One region of the Bacillus paramycoides genome, then DNA from elsewhere that is predicted to be linked to it. Evidence: riboswitches for the same ligand, from Rfam matches in the RefSeq annotation. Region 1 holds a riboswitch; each other region holds the start of a gene.
The links. A riboswitch is a leader RNA that binds a small molecule or an ion and turns the genes downstream of it on or off. The one in region 1 is predicted to bind S-adenosylmethionine.
Positions count from the first base shown of each region.

Region 2: another riboswitch for S-adenosylmethionine. It lies ahead of AAG068_RS16415 (hypothetical protein); the one in region 1 lies ahead of AAG068_RS07165 (YezD family protein).
Region 3: another riboswitch for S-adenosylmethionine. It lies ahead of AAG068_RS01065 (ABC transporter permease); the one in region 1 lies ahead of AAG068_RS07165 (YezD family protein).

Region 1 is NZ_CP152427.1:1,373,227-1,379,478, forward strand. It holds gene AAG068_RS07150 (LTA synthase family protein) at 1-720, opposite strand, end outside; gene AAG068_RS07155 (DUF3888 domain-containing protein) at 969-1,364, shown strand; lysine riboswitch at 1,454-1,635, shown strand; gene lysA (diaminopimelate decarboxylase) at 1,816-3,132, shown strand; SAM riboswitch class I at 3,250-3,358, shown strand; gene AAG068_RS07165 (YezD family protein) at 3,431-3,574, shown strand; gene AAG068_RS07170 (phosphoadenylyl-sulfate reductase) at 3,662-4,366, shown strand; gene sat (sulfate adenylyltransferase) at 4,405-5,541, shown strand; gene cysC (adenylyl-sulfate kinase) at 5,554-6,153, shown strand.
Region 2 is NZ_CP152427.1:3,192,152-3,198,403, forward strand. It holds gene AAG068_RS16395 (short-chain fatty acid transporter) at 1-1,171, shown strand, start outside; gene AAG068_RS16400 (group-specific protein) at 1,212-1,565, opposite strand; partial or broken gene AAG068_RS16405 (NAD(P)H-dependent oxidoreductase) at 1,576-1,743, opposite strand; gene AAG068_RS16410 (SWIM zinc finger family protein) at 1,767-2,156, opposite strand; gene AAG068_RS16415 (hypothetical protein) at 2,410-2,667, opposite strand; SAM riboswitch class I at 2,768-2,866, opposite strand; gene AAG068_RS16420 (hypothetical protein) at 2,989-3,180, shown strand; gene AAG068_RS16425 (YwiC-like family protein) at 3,213-3,935, opposite strand; gene AAG068_RS16430 (ECF transporter S component) at 4,120-4,821, opposite strand; gene AAG068_RS16435 (ABC transporter ATP-binding protein) at 4,794-6,252, opposite strand, start outside.
Region 3 is NZ_CP152427.1:182,044-188,295, forward strand. It holds gene AAG068_RS01050 (multidrug effflux MFS transporter) at 1-709, shown strand, start outside; gene AAG068_RS01055 (hypothetical protein) at 959-1,462, shown strand; gene AAG068_RS01060 (DUF3951 domain-containing protein) at 1,481-1,696, opposite strand; SAM riboswitch class I at 1,870-1,975, shown strand; gene AAG068_RS01065 (ABC transporter permease) at 2,112-3,029, shown strand; gene AAG068_RS01070 (ABC transporter permease) at 3,046-4,050, shown strand; gene AAG068_RS01075 (ABC transporter ATP-binding protein) at 4,007-5,017, shown strand; gene AAG068_RS01080 (ABC transporter ATP-binding protein) at 5,014-5,787, shown strand; gene AAG068_RS01085 (peptide ABC transporter substrate-binding protein) at 5,801-6,252, shown strand, end outside.

The DNA.
Region 1 (6,252 bases):
AGCTCCAAATAAATTTTTATCAACTTGCTTATCTTTTGAATCTGTATAGTTTTTAATTTCAGAGAACCCGTCCCCACTTGCAAATACACGTTCAGCTGAAGATTTAGATTGAAGTGTAATATCAAATAGATGATATGTGTATAAACCTAAATTTTTCACGACAGTTTGACGGTCAAACGAGCGTGAGAACATTTGTGGTTTATAAATAACGGAAACAACAATTTGTAGTGCTAATAGAGCTGTTACACCGCTAAAGAAAGTTCTCTTCTCAGAGCGAGAAAGTGGCGTCTTGTCGCAAAATGCTGGGAATTTACGCGAAAGAAACATTAAGATTATCGCATCTGCGAATAACAGTAATGTTTTATACGTAAAGAGTTCTTTTATACTCGTCCCTAAATCAGCCATATTATTTGTTTGAAATAATACTGGGAACGTAACGAAATCGTTATAAAACCCATAAAACATTGCATTTCCAAATAAAATGAACGATAGTATAAAACTAATTCCAACTATAATGCGGTTTCGGTGTTTAGATGCAAATAAAGCAAAACCGAAAAATAAAAGTAACGCAGCTAGTGGATTAATAAAAAGCATAAATTCTTCAAAGAAATTATCAATTTTAATATCAAATGCTAGCTTGTACACAATATATGTTTTTATCCATAATAAAACGACTGCAACGAGTGCAAATCGCAGTTTTGGAAACAGACGTTGTAGCATAATATACTCCTCTCCTAAAAAGCATGACAGTTCTTGTGAGTCGATTTGATTAGCGCCTCATTTTATATATACGAACAGTCCTTTGTTATTATGTTTATTATACTATGAGTATCATTATACGAAAATAAAAGAGAGTTGTGGGCTTTTTTATAATAATTGAGTAGAAAAAGGGCAGTAGGAGACAATAAAACGGAGTTTCTATGTATGATTATTGTCGTGCGCAGAAAGAATCGTGTAAGGAGGTTATAATGCGAAAGTTATTGTATTTTATAGTATGTAGTAGTGTTATACTTTTTGCTTCACCGAGTGTGTCGGTAGCCCAATATGATGCACCTCTTATGGAAGATGCCCTTTATTCTGTCTTATTTCCGAAAATAAATAAAGCGATTGAAAAACAATATGGGAGCTTGAAGCCTTATCAATGCCCGAAAATTATTAGTTTGAAAAAAGTGTATAGCGGTACATATTTATTTCAAGCAGTTATTGAAGTAACGAAGTATGAACGTGTTGCCGGGAAAATTGCTCCACCATTTGAGAAGGTAACGATTACATTTAATAACGAAGAAGGCGAATGGGAAGTGACAAAGGTTTTAGTAAAGCGCTTACCAAACGATACAAAACTAAACTGTAAAAAAACAATATAAAAAATTATTTGACAAATAAAATGGTCCTTTGGTATTGTTAATAGCAACAATTAGATGTTTGAAAATTAAATAGACTTACCTCATCTACTCTCAAAGGTAGAGGCCGCGATAGGAAAGAGTAAGCTATGGGAGATTTAATGGAATCTGTGATCATAGGTTGAAAGGGACTATTGCCGAAATATAAGAATAACCATCTTATTCATATATTGGGACTGCATTGAATAAATGTAGTACTGTCATAAGATTTATTTTATGGAGAGCTATTTGGAGATGTTGATGCGGTTTCTTATTTTGAGGAGATAACAACTCGTTTATTTTTTCAATATATATTTTTCCTAATAAGAAACGCGTGTGAACATTGTTCCGCGCGTTTTTTGTCTATCTAAAAGCGTGCTGCAATGAATAGAAGATTGGGGTTATGAGTTTTAGAGGAAATAAGGGAGGAATTCAAATGTATTTACACGGCACAAGCCGAATCAATGGGCAAGGACACTTAGAAATTGGAGGGTGCGATACGACGCAGCTAGCAAAACAATATGGAACACCACTTTATGTATACGATGAAGAGTCAATTCGAGGAAAGTGTCGCGCGTTTCATCGTGCTTTTAAAGAAAGTGGTTTCTCTTATCAAGTAGCATATGCAAGCAAGGCGTTCTTGTGCATGGAGATGTGCCGAGTAGCTCGTGAAGAGAATATGTCATTAGATGTTGTTTCTGGAGGGGAATTATATACTGCACTACAAGCAGGATTTCCGGCATCGCGCATTCATTTTCACGGCAATAACAAAACAGATGAAGAAATTGTGATGGCTCTTCAGGCGAATATTGGTTGTTTTGTCGTAGATAACTTCTTAGAATTAGAAATTTTGCATGATTTAGCAGTGCAACATGGGAAATTTGTGAACATATTAATTCGTGTAACGCCCGGGGTAGAGGCGCACACACATGAATATATTACAACAGGTCAAGATGATTCAAAATTTGGATTTGGCGTGTCAAATGGTCAAGCGATGCAAGCAATTGAGCTTGCTTTACAAAAATCAAATTATAACGTGTTAGGAATTCATTCACATATCGGATCACAAATATTTGAAACGGCCGGCTTTGTGCGAGCGATTGAAGTTCTTCGTCAATTTTTAGAAGAAGTGAGAGAGCGAACAAACTATGTAGTAAAAGTGCTAAATGTGGGCGGAGGATTCGGAATACGCTATACAGAGTCAGATACGCCATTAACTCTTGAGACGTATGTGCGAGCTGTAACAAGTGCAGTGAGAGAGCAATTTACAGTATGTAACTATCCCTTGCCAGAAATATGGGTTGAACCAGGCCGTAGTATTGTAGGTGATGCCGGAACGACACTTTATACAGTTGGATCTGTGAAAGACATTCCTGGTATTCGGAAATATGTATCAGTGGATGGTGGGATGACTGATAATTTAAGACCTGCTTTATATAACGCTCGTTATGAAGCGATGTTAGCGAATCGAGGGAACGATGAGAATGAGGAAGTTGTTTCGATTGCAGGGAAATGCTGTGAGAGTGGAGATATGTTAATTTGGGATATTAATCTACCGAAAGTTGCCTCTGCGGATTTACTAGCAATTTCTTGTACAGGGGCATACGGGTACTCGATGGCGAATAATTATAATCGGATTCGTAGACCAGCTGTCGTCTTCGCGAAAGGTGGTACATCACAAATTGTTGTAGAGCGCGAAACATATGAAAATATTATTGGGAACGATCGCATACGTATTAAAGAACTTGTTTAAATGAGGAAAAAGGAGTTGTTCGGAGGGGCAATTCCTTTTTTATAAAATAAAATAATTAAAATATATCGGAAAACTAGGATTGAAAAAAATCAGAATTGTGATAAAATACAAATACAAAGCTTATCAAGAGAAGCGGAGGGAACTGGCCCGACGAAGCTCGGCAACCTGCTTATAGAAAGCAAGGTGCTAAATCCAGCAAAATGGAATCCATTTTGAAAGATAAGGTAAAATATATTACCGAACAGTCTTTTCGAAATGGGAAAGATTTTTTTTATGAATAAAAAGGGGGGCTGTTCGCGTGAGCGTACGGGAACATTTTGAGGAAGTATCTGAGAAAATTGAAGCGATGCTTGCTGATATGAAATATGGTTCAATTACAATTGTTGTGCAAGATGGAAAAGTCATTCAATTAGAGAAAAGTGAAAAGGTACGTTTAAAGTAAAAAGCGCTGACTAGAAAAACTAGAGGCGGTTTTAACCTATTTTGATTAGGTTAAAACCGTCTTTTTGCTTTTACAGGGGGAAAGAACATGTTGACTTATGAAACGTGGGAAGAAAATAATGTTTCATTTTCAGAAGAAGATGAAACGAAAGGCGCGCTATCTGTTTTAAGTTGGGCTTATAAAGAATATGAAGGTGAAATTGTATACGCATGTAGCTTCGGAGTGGAAGGTATGGTATTGCTGCATCTTATAAACCAAGTAAATCCATCTGCTAAAGTTGTATTTTTAGATACAAATGTTCATTTTCAAGAAACGTATGAATTAATTCAAAAAGTGCGGAGGCGATTTCCTTCATTAAATATTATAGAAAAACAACCGGAACTTACGCTTGATGAACAAGCGAAGTTGCATGGTGAGAAATTATGGGAAAGTAATCCGAATCTTTGTTGTAAGATTAGAAAAATTTTACCGTTAGAAAAATCATTAGCAGCGGAAAAAGCGTGGATATCGGGTTTAAGGAGGGAACAATCAGAAACGCGTAAGCATACAAAGTTTATAAATCAAGATCATCGCTTTCAATCTATTAAAGTTTGTCCACTCATTCATTGGACATGGAAAGAGGTATGGCGATATGTATACAAACATAGATTGCCGTATAACCCGCTGCATGATGTTGGATATCCAAGTATTGGGTGTGAGAAGTGTACGTTACCTGTAGGTGAGGGTGGCGATTCGAGAGATGGTAGATGGGCCGGGAAAGTGAAAACTGAATGTGGTCTACATTACCAATAAGATGAATTTGAAAATAAAGCTAAGAGAGGATATAGAAAATGAGTACAAGAAACGAATTAGTAAATCTTATAGACGAGACATATGACATATCACAAATTGAAAAAGAAATTCAACTAGACAACATTGCGTTAAGTGATTTAGAGCTATTAGCGACAGGGGGATATAGCCCGCTTACTGGTTTTTTAGGGAAGAAAGATTATAATTCGGTCGTAGAAACGCTTCGTTTAGCTAATGGGAGCGTTTGGAGTATACCAATTACATTACCAGTAACAGAAGAAGTAGCAGAGAGTCTAATAGCTGGAGAGAAAGTAAAACTTGTTAACGATGGAAACGTATATGGTGTCATTCAAATAGAAGATATTTTTGCGCCTGATAAGGAAAAAGAAGCGTTACTAGTGTATAAAACGACGGATGAGGCTCATCCAGGAGTGAAAAAATTATATGAACGACCGAACGTTTACGTCGGAGGAGCTATTATTCTTACGAAACGTTTTGAAAGTAATCCATTTCCTTCTTATCATTTAGATCCAATTGAAACGAGAGAAGAATTTAAAAAACGTGGTTGGAAAACAGTAGTCGGATTCCAAACGAGAAATCCGGTACATCGTGCCCATGAATATATTCAAAAATCTGCTCTTGAAATTGTAGATGGTCTCTTTTTAAATCCGCTCGTTGGGGAAACGAAGTCGGACGATATTCCTGCTGATGTAAGAATGGAAAGCTATGAAGTGTTACTTCAAAACTATTATCCGAAAGATCGTGTTTTTTTAGGTGTATTTCCTGCAGCAATGCGTTACGCAGGACCGAGGGAAGCGATATTTCATGCACTAGTCAGAAAGAATTTTGGATGTACCCACTTTATTGTAGGGCGCGATCATGCAGGGGTAGGAGATTATTACGGTACTTATGAAGCGCAAGAAATTTTTACAAACTTTACAGTAGAAGAATTAGGGATTACACCGCTATTTTTTGAACATAGTTTTTACTGCACGAAATGTGAAGCGATGGCTTCGACGAAAACATGCCCGCACGGAAAAGAAGATCATGTCATTTTATCGGGTACGAAAGTAAGAGAATTATTAAGAAACGGTGAGGTTCCGCCAAGTACATTTAGTCGTAAAGAAGTAGTGGAAGTACTAATTAAAGGTTTGAAAAAAGAAGTAGTAACTGAATAGGGAGAGAATGAGATGGACACAAATATTACTTGGCATACAGCATCTGTTTCAAAAGATGAGAGAAGAGTAAAAAATAGGCATCATAGTTTCGTAGTTTGGTTTACTGGGTTATCAGCTTCAGGTAAATCCACAGTAGCCAACGCGGTGGCTCGTAAACTATTTGAAAAGAATATTGGAAACTATGTACTAGATGGAGATAATATACGTCACGGTTTAAATAAAGACTTAGGTTTCTCTGAAAGTGATCGTATGGAGAATATAAGAAGAATTGGCGAAGTAGCGAAGCTATTTGTAGATCAAGGTACTGTTGTTCTTACAGCTTTTATTTCACCGTTTCGAGTAGACCGAAAACAAGTTAGAGATCTATTAGCGGCAGATGAGTTTATAGAGGTGTTTGTAAAATGTCCAATTGAAGAGTGTGAAAAGCGTGATCCGAAAGGGCTTTATAAAAAAGCAAGAAAAGGTGATATTAAAGAGTTTACAGGTATCGATTCACCGTATGAGGAACCAGAGCAAGCGGAATTAATTGTAGAAACGCAAAAGTATTCTATTGAAGAATGTGCAGAACAAATCGTGAAGTACTTACAAGAGCGTAGTTTTATCCCGCATTAACGGGCAGTAAAACTCCCAACTCAAAATTTGGCTAGGGCAAAGAAGTTAGACGGGAGATGAACTGCCCGTAAATGCCCGATTGGTTCAACTAATAATCAG
Region 2 (6,252 bases), 1.8 Mb from region 1:
CTTTTCTATGCAAATGGCACTTGTACTCGTGACAGGATCTGCTTTAGCAAACGCGCCTCTTATTAAAAAAGGATTAACGAAAGCTGCAAGATTACCGAAAACGAATGGACAAGGTATTATTGCCATTTCAATCGTTAGTTTACTAGGGGCATACATAAACTGGGGATTTGGTATTGTTGTATCTGTATTATATGCAAAAGAAGTAGCAAGGCAGTTGGAAGGATTAGATTATAGACTAGCCATTGCCTCTTCCTACTCTGGATTTCTCATTTGGCATGCGGGGCTTTCTGCTTCTATTCCTCTTACGTTAGCAACTGGCGGTGAAACGTTAATTAAAACGACAGCTGGAAGTATTAAAGAAGCGATTCCAATAACAGAAACGTTATTCTCACCATACGCACTTGTACCAGTTATTATTTTTCTTGTTACAATGCCTCTCATTAATAAAGCGATGCATCCAGATGAAAAACATACGATAACTGTAAATCCTAGCGTATTCCATGAAGAAGCTGCCGCTCAAGAAGTAGGAAACAATACGTTCGCTGAAAAAATGGAAAATAGCATCATTATTACACTTTGCGTTGGCTTGTTAGGTCTTATCTATATTTTCAATTACTTTTATACGAAAGGCTTTAACCTTACGCTAGATATCGTGATTTTTATGTTATTAATTGCTGGACTTATTTTCCACCGTACTCCGATTCAATATATTCGCGCTTTTTCAGATTCTACGAAAAGTGCTTCTGGTATTTTACTTCAATTTCCGTTTTATGCAGGAATTATGGGGATGATGATTGGAGCAAATAGTGAAGGACTTTCACTTGGAGGAGCTATTTCGAATTTCTTTATTAGCATTTCAAACGAAACGACTTTCCCGCTCTTTACTTTTTTAAGTGCTGGCATCGTTAATATTTTCGTTCCATCTGGTGGCGGTCAATGGGCCGTGCAAGCACCAATTATGATTCCTGCTGGCGCTGAACTTGGTGTACCTGCAGCAAAAACAGCAATGGCAATTGCGTGGGGCGATGCTTGGACAAATTTAATTCAACCTTTCTGGGCATTACCCGCATTAGCGATAGCTGGTTTAGGTGCTCGTGACATTATGGGATTTTGCGTTGTTAACTTACTATATGCAGGATTTATCATTAGTCTATGTTTCTTATTTATTTAAACGAAAAGCTAGTTTTATACTAGCTTTCTTACATAATAAATTATTTATTTCCCATGCAATTTATCACATTCTCCCACTCTATCTCCGTAAGATGTAATGCCTCAAATGCAAAAAAATCTCCACATACTTGTTCAATTAAATGTGGATTTTTCTTAAGGAAATTCCATTGTAACGCTTTAGGGAGAAAATACGCTTCATACTCTTTACTTCCTCTTACTAACTCATCCACTTCTCTTTCACAAATTCCTCTTATTAAATAATCATTTCTTAATTGAATCTGTATTTGTTGAAACGTTTCACTACATTTCTTCAATTGGATTAAGCAATTAATATATGTACGAAAAAGTTTATTATCATAATTACAACAATTTATAATACGTTTCATTTCATTCATAACGTACGAGCCTTTTCTTCTCTTCATTAAATACAAGGACGGGATCAAATTGTTCTTTATATAAATTAAGTACCGTAACTGAATGATCTGTTTCTTGTAACCCTTTTTGCACATGCTTTAAAATCGCTGCGTTAAAACTTGAAGGACTAGGATGAGCGTATACAATTAATACATTCACTACAAAACAACTCCCTCTATAAGTTAAAGTTTCCCCTTCTTTAACATCTGCTCTACAATTTGCATGTTTTTCGAACTTTGTAATAAACGATTTAATACGGTAAGTAACTCTTCCTTTTCTAAATCTTTCAGTTTCTCTTTCACTGTACTCTCACCAGCACCTTGAATATCATAAACAACTGCCGCCATATGCTTACAATAGTTTTCATATGGACATTCGCAGCTACTTTCTGTAAAGTCTTCAAGATCAATAATCACTTCATAGTTTCCTGCATTTCCAGTAACGAAAGCAAATATTTTCTTGCCTTGTATTTCAACATCATCTACATGTCCTTCTTCATAATATTCATACCCTTGATCCATAATGTACTTAGGAATCCATTTTGTTATATCATGTAATAAGTAAGCGTACATAATAGCACCTCTTCCTTTAATTCCCTTTTGACTTCCACAACCCCTGCATGTTATTCTAATAACTGTCAAATAGCAAGCCTATATGACAAAACGACTGACACCTATTCGGCGAAGGTGTCTCTTTTCATTTGCAGCCGATATGAATTGCCTCTTTCAGGCATATTCAATCTTTGACACTACACACTCAACACCATTCCCTGTATCAGGCTGCTTAAGCAGTCTTTTACTCTACATACTTCAAAAAAAAGAGAGCTTAGCTCCCTTTTCTCGCCTTATAAAATACCCCTTTTTCAGTATAGAGATATTCATCAGCTAATGTGATTTTCCCATCCAGTTTCAGTTCATCTAATAGTCTTGATAAATAAAATTGATGTAACATCTTTTTCGTGAATTTTCCTTCATGATGCGAAACGATATGTTCTTGAATATCTAACAATGATATTGGCTTATCTTGCTCTATCATATATTCATAAACTGTACTACGCAGTTTTACGTATTTTTCGAGTGTCACAGTACTTCGCAACCCCTTTCTTCTTAATATAAATTTTCGTAATCGGTTTTTTTGCAATAAAAAAACCTCTCCGATAAGAAGAAGTTACGTATATATCTTCGTCTTATCTCCCAGAACAAATTTGTTCTGCTGGAATTAGCACCTGCATCGCGGTTGCTGGGTTTCATCGGGCCAGTCCCTCCACCTCTCTGGATAAGAAAATATTCACTTAATTCTTACTATACGTAATTTCATTTTAATTGTCAAACAAATATAACAAATTATATTTTGCTTCTTACTGTTCATACTATACATATATGAACATGCAAGGAGGATTATGAAATGCACGAAAATGCTCGCGGATATGTACAAGATTCTTTTCAATCATTACAAGAAGCAAAACATTGTTTAGAAGCAGCACTACAAACTGTTGAAAAAGACTTTAATCGCGCACGTATTGAACAATCTCTTTATGCGATCGAACAAGCTATTCAACGCTGTGATTACACCGTTCACATTTTAGAACAAGATTGAAAAAACTTCCCATCATAAGGTGGGAAGTTTTTTCAAATGGCATACTTCATAATTATTGCCGTTATGATTAAAAAATATACAGAATTAGCAATTTCTAAAACCCCTACTTTTATAATAGAAATCTTTTTACCGTACAACATAATTGCTCGAATGACACTCGGTATAAAAATAAGGGAGCACCAGGGATTAATAGCAAATACAATGATTGTTAATAGAATATGATAACCCCATGATATAAGGCGATACTTCGGATTATTTTTCTCGCGTATCATCGTTTTCACATAAAACGTACTTCCTAAAAAATATAAAAATGAAATAAGCGCAATAAATAATGCTGTTTTATCTATAAGTTTCATTGAAAAATAATAACTAACTAAACCACCAATACAGAAAACAATAATTGCACTGATGTCATTTAGTAATGCTCTTTCATTTTTTTGACGAGCGTAATACATATTTACTATAAATAATGGGATCATGAATACTACGAATAAAAGAATGCGCCATTCATATAATAGAGAAATCATCCCAAATATAAATGCGATGATAAAATATACAATTGCAGCATGTAAATACTTTTTTTTTCGTCTTTGCTTTATGTACGTAAGAAATGGATACGTAGCTAAATAGATAAAGAACCAAGCTAAAAACAACGGAACATGATACATAGTAGGTTTCCCAAGTATGACACTTAATAGAAATGGTATAACGAGCATAGCCCATGCACCGTGTTGCTTCGGAATAACTAACTTCATTAACTATACACCTCCTCTTCGAAAACATTTCTCACCTACTATTATACAAATAATCTTATATAATAACGGAAGTATATTGGATCAATTTTTTGACAATAAAAAATGCTCCTTACAATATGTAAGAAGCATGAAAGAGGCAAACGAATATGTAAGTCGCGACCCTACCTTATATGAGTATGCTTTTCTATGCCATGTTATGCTTATCTAATATGCCATATTTCTTTTTGAATCTCGTAAGAATCGTAATCCAAGACGTACTAAATAATAGTAAGAAAATAACATTTGAAATCGCATGGCTCAAATCGAAATAAAAACTTGCGATATAATACGAAATAACAGCTTCCCACGTTGCCTCACGTATAAACCCGAGAAGCCCCCATAAGTTCATAATCCAGCCAAATAAAAATCCAACAAACAATCCGTATAGAAGTCTTCCCCATAGCTTTTTCATTAAAAATGTATTACGTAATAATCCAGCTATAAAACCAATCATGCCCCAAGAAAACATTTGCCACGGCGTCCACGGACCTTGTCCTAAAAAAATGTTAGATACGATGGCCGCTGTTGCCCCGATCATAAAACCAGTTTCACTCCCAAACACAATCGCAGAAACGATAATGACAAAAGAAGTCGGCTGTACACTTGGTAAAAGAGAAAATGGTACGCGGCTAACTGCTGCAATTGCTGCTAACACAGCAACGAGAACAATTTCACGTGAAACAAACGCCTTTCTTTCAAAACGAATATAGAACGGTAACATAATAACAACTAATAAAAACAAACTACTTAACATGTAATAACCGTCCATGATAAGTGTCGTAAAGAGTAATGTGCCTATTATTACTGCAAAAATACATATTATGAATGCAACATATCGTTTGGACACGCTTCGTACACATCCTCCCACGTTAATGCATATGGCAACTCTTTTCGAATGAATCGATTAATAGATGTTGTATAAAAGAAGTTACCACTAAAAAATTCTTTCGGTGCATCATTCATAATAACTGCTCCGTCAAATAACATCATACATTGATCAACGTATTTCGCTGCAAACTCAATATCATGCGTTGCCATTACAATTGTTGTACCTTCTTTTTGCAACTTCCTAAATAGCTCTCCTACTCGTTCTTTCTTCCATGGATCTAATCCCTTTGTCGGTTCATCAAGTAATAATAAAGTCGGCTTTGATAATAACGTTGTACATAACGCGAGTAATTGTTGTTCTCCCCCGCTACAATCATGCGGGTGGCGTTCTTTAAGCGAATATAACCAAAATTGTTTTAGCACATCTTCTGCTATTTCTTTTCCTCGTTCTCCGTATAATTCACGTGCACGTTCATACACCTCATCCCACACTGTATCAAATGTAAAATGATAATATGGATGCTGCGATACATACCCAATACTTTTAAATCGTTCTTTCGAATCAATTTTATGTATCACTTTCCCATTCCACTTTACTTTCCCTCTTCTCGCTTTTTGCAATCCAGCTAAAAGCGTTAACAGTGTAGACTTACCTGTACCATTTTTCCCAACGAGAGCTGCCCATTTTCCTTTTTCAATCGATACAGTTAAATCTCGTAAAATAAGTGGACTATTTTTTTCATATTGGAACGAAATATGCTCTGCACTTAAAATAACTTCGTGCTTTTCACTTTGTGCTATTGGCTCATTCACATATGATATCTCTGAAAAATTATTCAGTTTCATTTGCGCTTCTCGCACTGTAAAGGGAATATCTTTTGCATTCCACTCTAAAAACAATCTTGGAATTTGCGGAATAAATGGACGGAATTTTTCTACTTCCCACATGTTCGCGATAACCGTTTTAGGATTTCCATCATACACGATTTGACCATTATTCATACAAATAACGCGCGTAGCAAGTGGGATCACTTCATCTAAACGATGTTCACTTAACACAATCGTAATGCCAAGTTCTTCGTTAATACGTTTTAACAATCCTAAAAACTCTTTCGCAGCAATGGGATCTAACTGCGCCGTCGGTTCATCTAATAATAATAATTTCGGCTGCATAACTAATACCGCAGCTAAATTGACAAGCTGCTTTTGCCCGCCAGATAACGTATGAACAGATTGGTGCAATAAATCTTGAAATCCTAAGAAGCTAATAAGCTCTGCTATTCGTTTTTGAATAATATGTGATGGTAATCCGATATTTTCTAAAGAAAATGCTAATTCTTGAATGACCGTATCCATTACGAGCTGATTTTCTGGATTTTGAAATACCATGCCAATTTCTTGTGCAGATAATAAATCAGGTACTTCCTCTAATAAAACATCATCATAAAAA
Region 3 (6,252 bases), 1.2 Mb from region 1:
TAGTGTATTCATGTTAATATCAGCTACTTTCGTATTACGTGAAACATTACCTCCTGAAGAGAGAGAAACAGGTGGATTGTCAGGGACGTTGGCGACGTACGGAAAACTATTAAAGGATCGTCTGTTTATGGGATATGCATTGTCTCAAGGGCTAGTAACGGCGGCAATGTTTGCATACATTTCGGGCTCACCATTTGTGCTACAGAACATATACGGAGCATCACCACAGCAATTTAGTTTATTCTTTGCAATCAACGGTATTGGTATTATTATTGCTAGTCAGGTAACGGGTCGTTTAGCAGGGAAAGTGAATGAGAAGACATTATTTGTTGCTGGTATTATTATCGCAGCTATTGGTGGTTTATCTTTACTACTGACAATCTTACTAGGAATAGGTTTAATTGGTGTTTTATGCTCGTTATTCCTTGTCGTATCAAGTGTCGGGGTTGTATCAACAACTGGGTTCTCGTTAGCGATGAGAAATCAGAAACAAGCCGCAGGAACAGCGTCGGCCTTATTAGGATTATTACAGTTCATTTCAGGAGCGCTTGTTGCACCGTTAGTGGGTATTGGCGGAAGCAACACCGCATTACCGATGGGTGTTGTAATAGCTCTTTGTGAAATGGGTGCTGTGTTATGTTATTTGTTTATGGCCAGAAGAAGTGAAAAGCAGTTTGAACTGCAACAAAGACAAAATTTAGAGGCTTAACTTATAAAAAAGAGCTGATTCAAATATTTTTGAATCAGCTCTTTTTTCATTTCTTTGAAATAACTCATACAGCTTTGTAAGGTGATGCAAAAGTTATTTGCATAAAGTGACGATACTGTGACAAAAATGTAGGCATGTATATTAAGGTAGCGTCTTAAGTGTAAAAAGTAGGATGTTCTCGGTATAATAACAAGTGGAGATAAAAGAAACTATAATGAGTAGTAGCTGTAGATAAAAGGAGAAGAAGAGATGAAGAAGGTTTTGGGTATTGCTGTAATGGGAAGTATGATCCTTCTAGCAGGATGTAATGGAAATAAAGATACGAAAGAACCGAAAGAAAAGGTAGAGCAATCTACTGAGCAAACAGAAGAGATGAAAGAATACCGTGCAGTACATGAAAAATACGATATGAAAATGAATAAAGAAATTAATAAAGCACTACAGTTATTTGAAGTGGCAAAAGAAAAGGGCGGTAAGGAAATAACGAATGCTACATATAAAGAAGATGTGCAAAAGGTAACGACTAGCATGTTAGAAGATATTGATAATATACGTAAAGAAATTCGTGTTCCAAAGTCGAAAGAGCAAGAACATGAGGTATACGCTGGTTTCTTGAATGAATCGGAACAAGCAATGAAAAAATTACAGAAGTTAGCTAAAGAAGAAGACTCATCATTGATTCGTGATATAGAAATTAACTTTGCAACAGCATCGACATACTATAAACGTTTTCAAGCAGAAACGAAAAAATAACCTTGCGTACGCGCAAGGTTATTTTTTCTTCTTACCATCTCCGTCTTCATCCTCAGATACTAATACATTCTGTTCTTCGTGAAATGCAGAGATTTTTTGTCCGGTAATATTATCGAATGGAGTATAAAAAGAAGTGATACGTTTCTTTTTAATAAAGAGTTTATAGAAGCCGATGATGACAAGTATAACGATTGTTAATGGTAATCCTATAGTAGCAAGAAGTAAGGGATCCATTTTATAACTCCTTTAATACAATTTCTTTTTATTATAAGTGAAAGATTGTAATTTCAATAACTAATATAACAGAAAACTGATTTTTCTAAATATATCCAATTTGATTGACTTTTCATTTTTTCAGAATTATAATTCGAAATATACAATTTGAACCAAATAATAATATAGCAATTTACTTATCCAGAGAGGTAGAGGGACTGGCCCTATGACACCTCAGCAGCGGGTTCTGTAACAGGAACACCGTGCTAATTCCAGCAAGCAAGTCTTGAAAGATAAGTGATGGGCCTTCGTTTATTAAGCCTTGATCTTATTTTTTAAGATCAAGGCTTTTTGTGTTTTAAGAAGAGGAAAGGGAGTAATGGGAAAGATACGTTAATAAAACAAAGTAAATTTATGAGTTTAGGAGGTTATTGGAGTGTATGTTGTTAAAAAACTATCAGTTATGGTGTTTACACTATGGATTATTACAACAGTAACATTTTTGATTATGCACATTATTCCGGGGGATCCATTTTCATCGGATGCAAAGATCTTTCCGGCGGAAGTTGTGCAGAACATGAGGGCAAAGTATCACCTTGATGAACCGCTATGGAATCAATATGTTGCTTATTTAGACGGCGTAGTTCATTTTGATTTTGGTGAATCTGTTCAATCGACGGGGCAAGGTGTATCAGAAATTATAACGACAGGATTTGGTCCATCAGCAATCATCGGCTTACAAGCACTTGTTATTTCATTGTTAGTCGGAATTGCAGCGGGTACATTTGCTGCTCTCTATCACGGGAGAGTAATTGATTATAGTGTGAGTTTACTTGCGATTCTCGGCATATCTATTCCAAGTTTTATTTTAGCACCATTATTTATACAAGTATTTGCTATACAATTTGAACTTTTACCAGTAGCGTCTTGGGGCACATTTGAACATACGGTATTACCGTCATTCGCATTAGCATTAGGGCCAATCGCGGTTATTACAAGATTTGTTCGCTCTAATATGATTGAAGTTTTGCAGAGTGATTATATTAAGCTAGCGAGAGCGAAAGGTATACCAATTAAGAAGATTATTATAAGGCATGCTCTTCGAAATGCAATTGTTCCAGTACTAACGTTTGTTGGACCGTTAATGGCTGGGCTTTTAACAGGAACTTTCATTATTGAAAAGATCTTTGCGATTCCCGGTCTCGGAAAATATTTTGTAGATAGTATTTTTAACCGAGATTATCCAGTAATTATGGGAACAACAATTTTCTATAGTGCATTATTAATTTCTTGTATTTTCATTACAGATATTATTCACCGTATTGTTGATCCGCGTATTCGTTCTATTACGTAAGGAGGGGGGCATTTAAATGGGAGCTTATGAAATCAATAAACAGCTATTAACGAATGAAGAGAAAAAAGAATTAACGATAAATAAAGAGCAGCAAACGATTAGCCGAAAAAAAGAAGTGTTTCGTAAGTTTGTATCAAATCCGATCGCAGTTCTAGGAGCGTTGACATTATTACTCATTATTATTTTCTCTCTTATCGGTGAAAGTTTAACCCCTTTTACCGCGAGTGAACAAGTAAAAGAGGCGACAAATTTACCTCCTAGTAGTGAGCATTGGTTCGGAACAGATGATTTAGGTCGGGATATTTGGGCACGTACTTGGGCTGGTGGGAAAATTTCATTAGTAGTTGGATTAATAGCGGCTGTTCTTGATATAGGACTTGGTGTACTGATTGGGGGATTTAGTGGATATGTGAGAGGGCGTAATCGCCTTGGAACGTTAATTGATGAGTGGATTGTACGAGGGATTGAAGTATTATACGGTATTCCATATTTATTAATTGTTATTTTACTACTAATCATTATGAAACCAGGACTTTTTACAATTATTATTGCTCTTGCATTAACAGGGTGGATTGGTATGGCACGTCTCGTTAGGGCGCAAGTCTTATCTTTAAAGCAAAGAGAATTTGTTATTGCAGCAGAGCGATTGGGTACATCGCATATGAAGATTATATACGGACATATCATTCCGAACTTAACAGGCATTATTATCGTAAATTTATCATTTACAATTCCCGCAGCTATTTTCTCAGAATCATTTTTAAGTTTTATCGGACTCGGGGTACAATCACCAGCAGCGAGCTGGGGGACGATGACGAATGATGCGCTCGGGACACTATTAAGTGGGGAATGGTGGCAACTTTTCTTCCCATCGCTGATGATTGCGCTCATTATGTTCGCATTTAATGCAATTGGTGATGGTTTGCAAGATGCAATTGATCCAAAAATCGTCAAACGGAATCGAAAGGAGAAAAGACATGGGACAGCTCTTATCTTTAGAAAACGTAACATTGGCCGTTGAAAAAGAGAATAGTAAGCAAGCAATTGTGAAGCATGTTTCCTTTTCTATTAACGAAGGTGAAATCGTTGCACTTGTAGGAGAAAGTGGTTCAGGAAAAAGTGTTACAGCACAATCTATTGTCGGATTAAATCAAGAATCTATTCACATCGATGACGGGAGCATCTCTTTCCACTCTCAAGGATTAACGAATTTACAAGAATCAGAATGGAATCAAATTCGAGGGAAAGACATTTCGTTTATCTTTCAAGACCCTCTGTCCGCTTTAAATCCGACGATGAAAGTAGGAAGGCAAATTACAGAGGTGATTTTGCAACATGAGAAAAAGTCGAAAAGAGAAGCAAAAGAAATTGCGATTAATTTATTAACGGATTTAGGGATACATGAAGCAGAGAAACGTTTTGAACAGTACCCACATCAATTAAGCGGAGGTATGAGACAACGTATTTGTTTAGCAATTGCGTTTGCTTGTCATCCAAAGCTCGTTATTGCAGATGAGCCTACAACTGCATTAGATGTAACGATTCAAAAGCAAATTATGGGGTTATTAAAAGAGCGAAAAGAAAAACAAAATACGAGTATTTTATTAATTACACACGATTTGGCACTTGTACATGAAGTAGCAGATCGAGTAGTTGTGATGTACGGGGGACGTGTTGTTGAAAAAGGGACGATACAAGAAGTGATAGGTTCACCTAAGCACCCATATACGAAAAGTTTATTGCAAGCTATTCCGAATATGGATGATTCCGAAAAGGTACTTAGGGCTATTGAGGGAACAACACCATCAATTGAAACGCTAAATAGCTTTGGTTGTCCTTTTGTCAATCGTTGCCCGGTAGCAATCAAAGAATGTATTCATCGTTTTCCAGAGAGAACAACATATTCTGGGGAGCATAGCTCACATTGCTGGCAGCATATTCTTGAGCATAACGAAGCAAAATCAAAAGAGAAGGTGAATGCTTCATGACGACAGATTTAATTACTGTAAAGCAAGTAACGAAAACGTATGGAAGTAAAAAGAAAGAAATCATAGCGCTAAAAGATATATCACTTTCTATCCCGAAAGGAACGACGCTTGGAATTATTGGAGAAAGTGGTTCAGGAAAGACAACACTTGGTAAGCTCATAGCTGGGATCGAGAGCCCAACGTCTGGTCAAATTGATTATAACGGTCAAGTTGTTCACAAGTTGAAGTCAGCTCATAAGCGAGATTTCTTGCAGAAAGTACAATTCATTTTTCAAGATTCAACAGCTGCATTAAATCCGCGCTGGAAAGTACGCGATAGCGTAACAGAAGGATATATTTCATTCGGTTTAGGTGATAAAGAATTGAAAGATAAGGTGGCAGGTGATGCGCTAGAACGTGTTGGATTAGATAGGCAATATATTGATCGATACCCACACGAATTTAGCGGAGGACAACGTCAACGGATCGCTATTGCAAGGGCGTTATTATGTGAGCCAGAAGTATTAATCCTGGATGAACCAATTTCTGCATTAGATGTTTCACTTCAAATCCAAATTGTGCACTTGTTGCAAAAGATTCAAAAGGAACAAGGCTATACATATTTATTTATCGCACATGATTTACCGATGGTTCACTACTTATGTGAAAAAGTGGCTGTCTTATATAAAGGAGAACTTGTTGAATTTGGAAATACGGATGAAGTGTTCCGTAATCCTCAACATTCTTATACAAAAACATTATTAGCATCAACACCAAAAATTTTAGGTTAAAGGGGAATGTAAGATGAAGAAGTTTTTATTATTTGTCATTATGACCGTATTAGCAATTACTTCTGTCGCTTGTGGCAAGAAAGATACTTCAAAAGCAAGTGCTAGTAAAGGAGACCGTTTTGTAACGAATCTTGGTAGTGATCCTTATACGCTAGATTCAGCAATTTCAACGGATAATAACTCTAATTATGTAATTGAGCACTTATTTGCAACTTTGTACAGACAGACAACTGACGGGAAGTTTGAAAAGGATTTAGTAGAGAAAGAGGAAGCTGGAGCGGATGGAAAAGAGTATACATTCTATTTGAAAAAAGGATTAAAATGGTCTGATGGCTCCCCGTTAACAGCAAAAGATTTTGAATTTGCTTGGAAGAGAATATTAAATCCTAAAACGGGTTCTATGAATGCAACAGAACTATATTTCATTAAAGGTGGAGAAGCATTTAATACAGGGAAAGGTGCAGA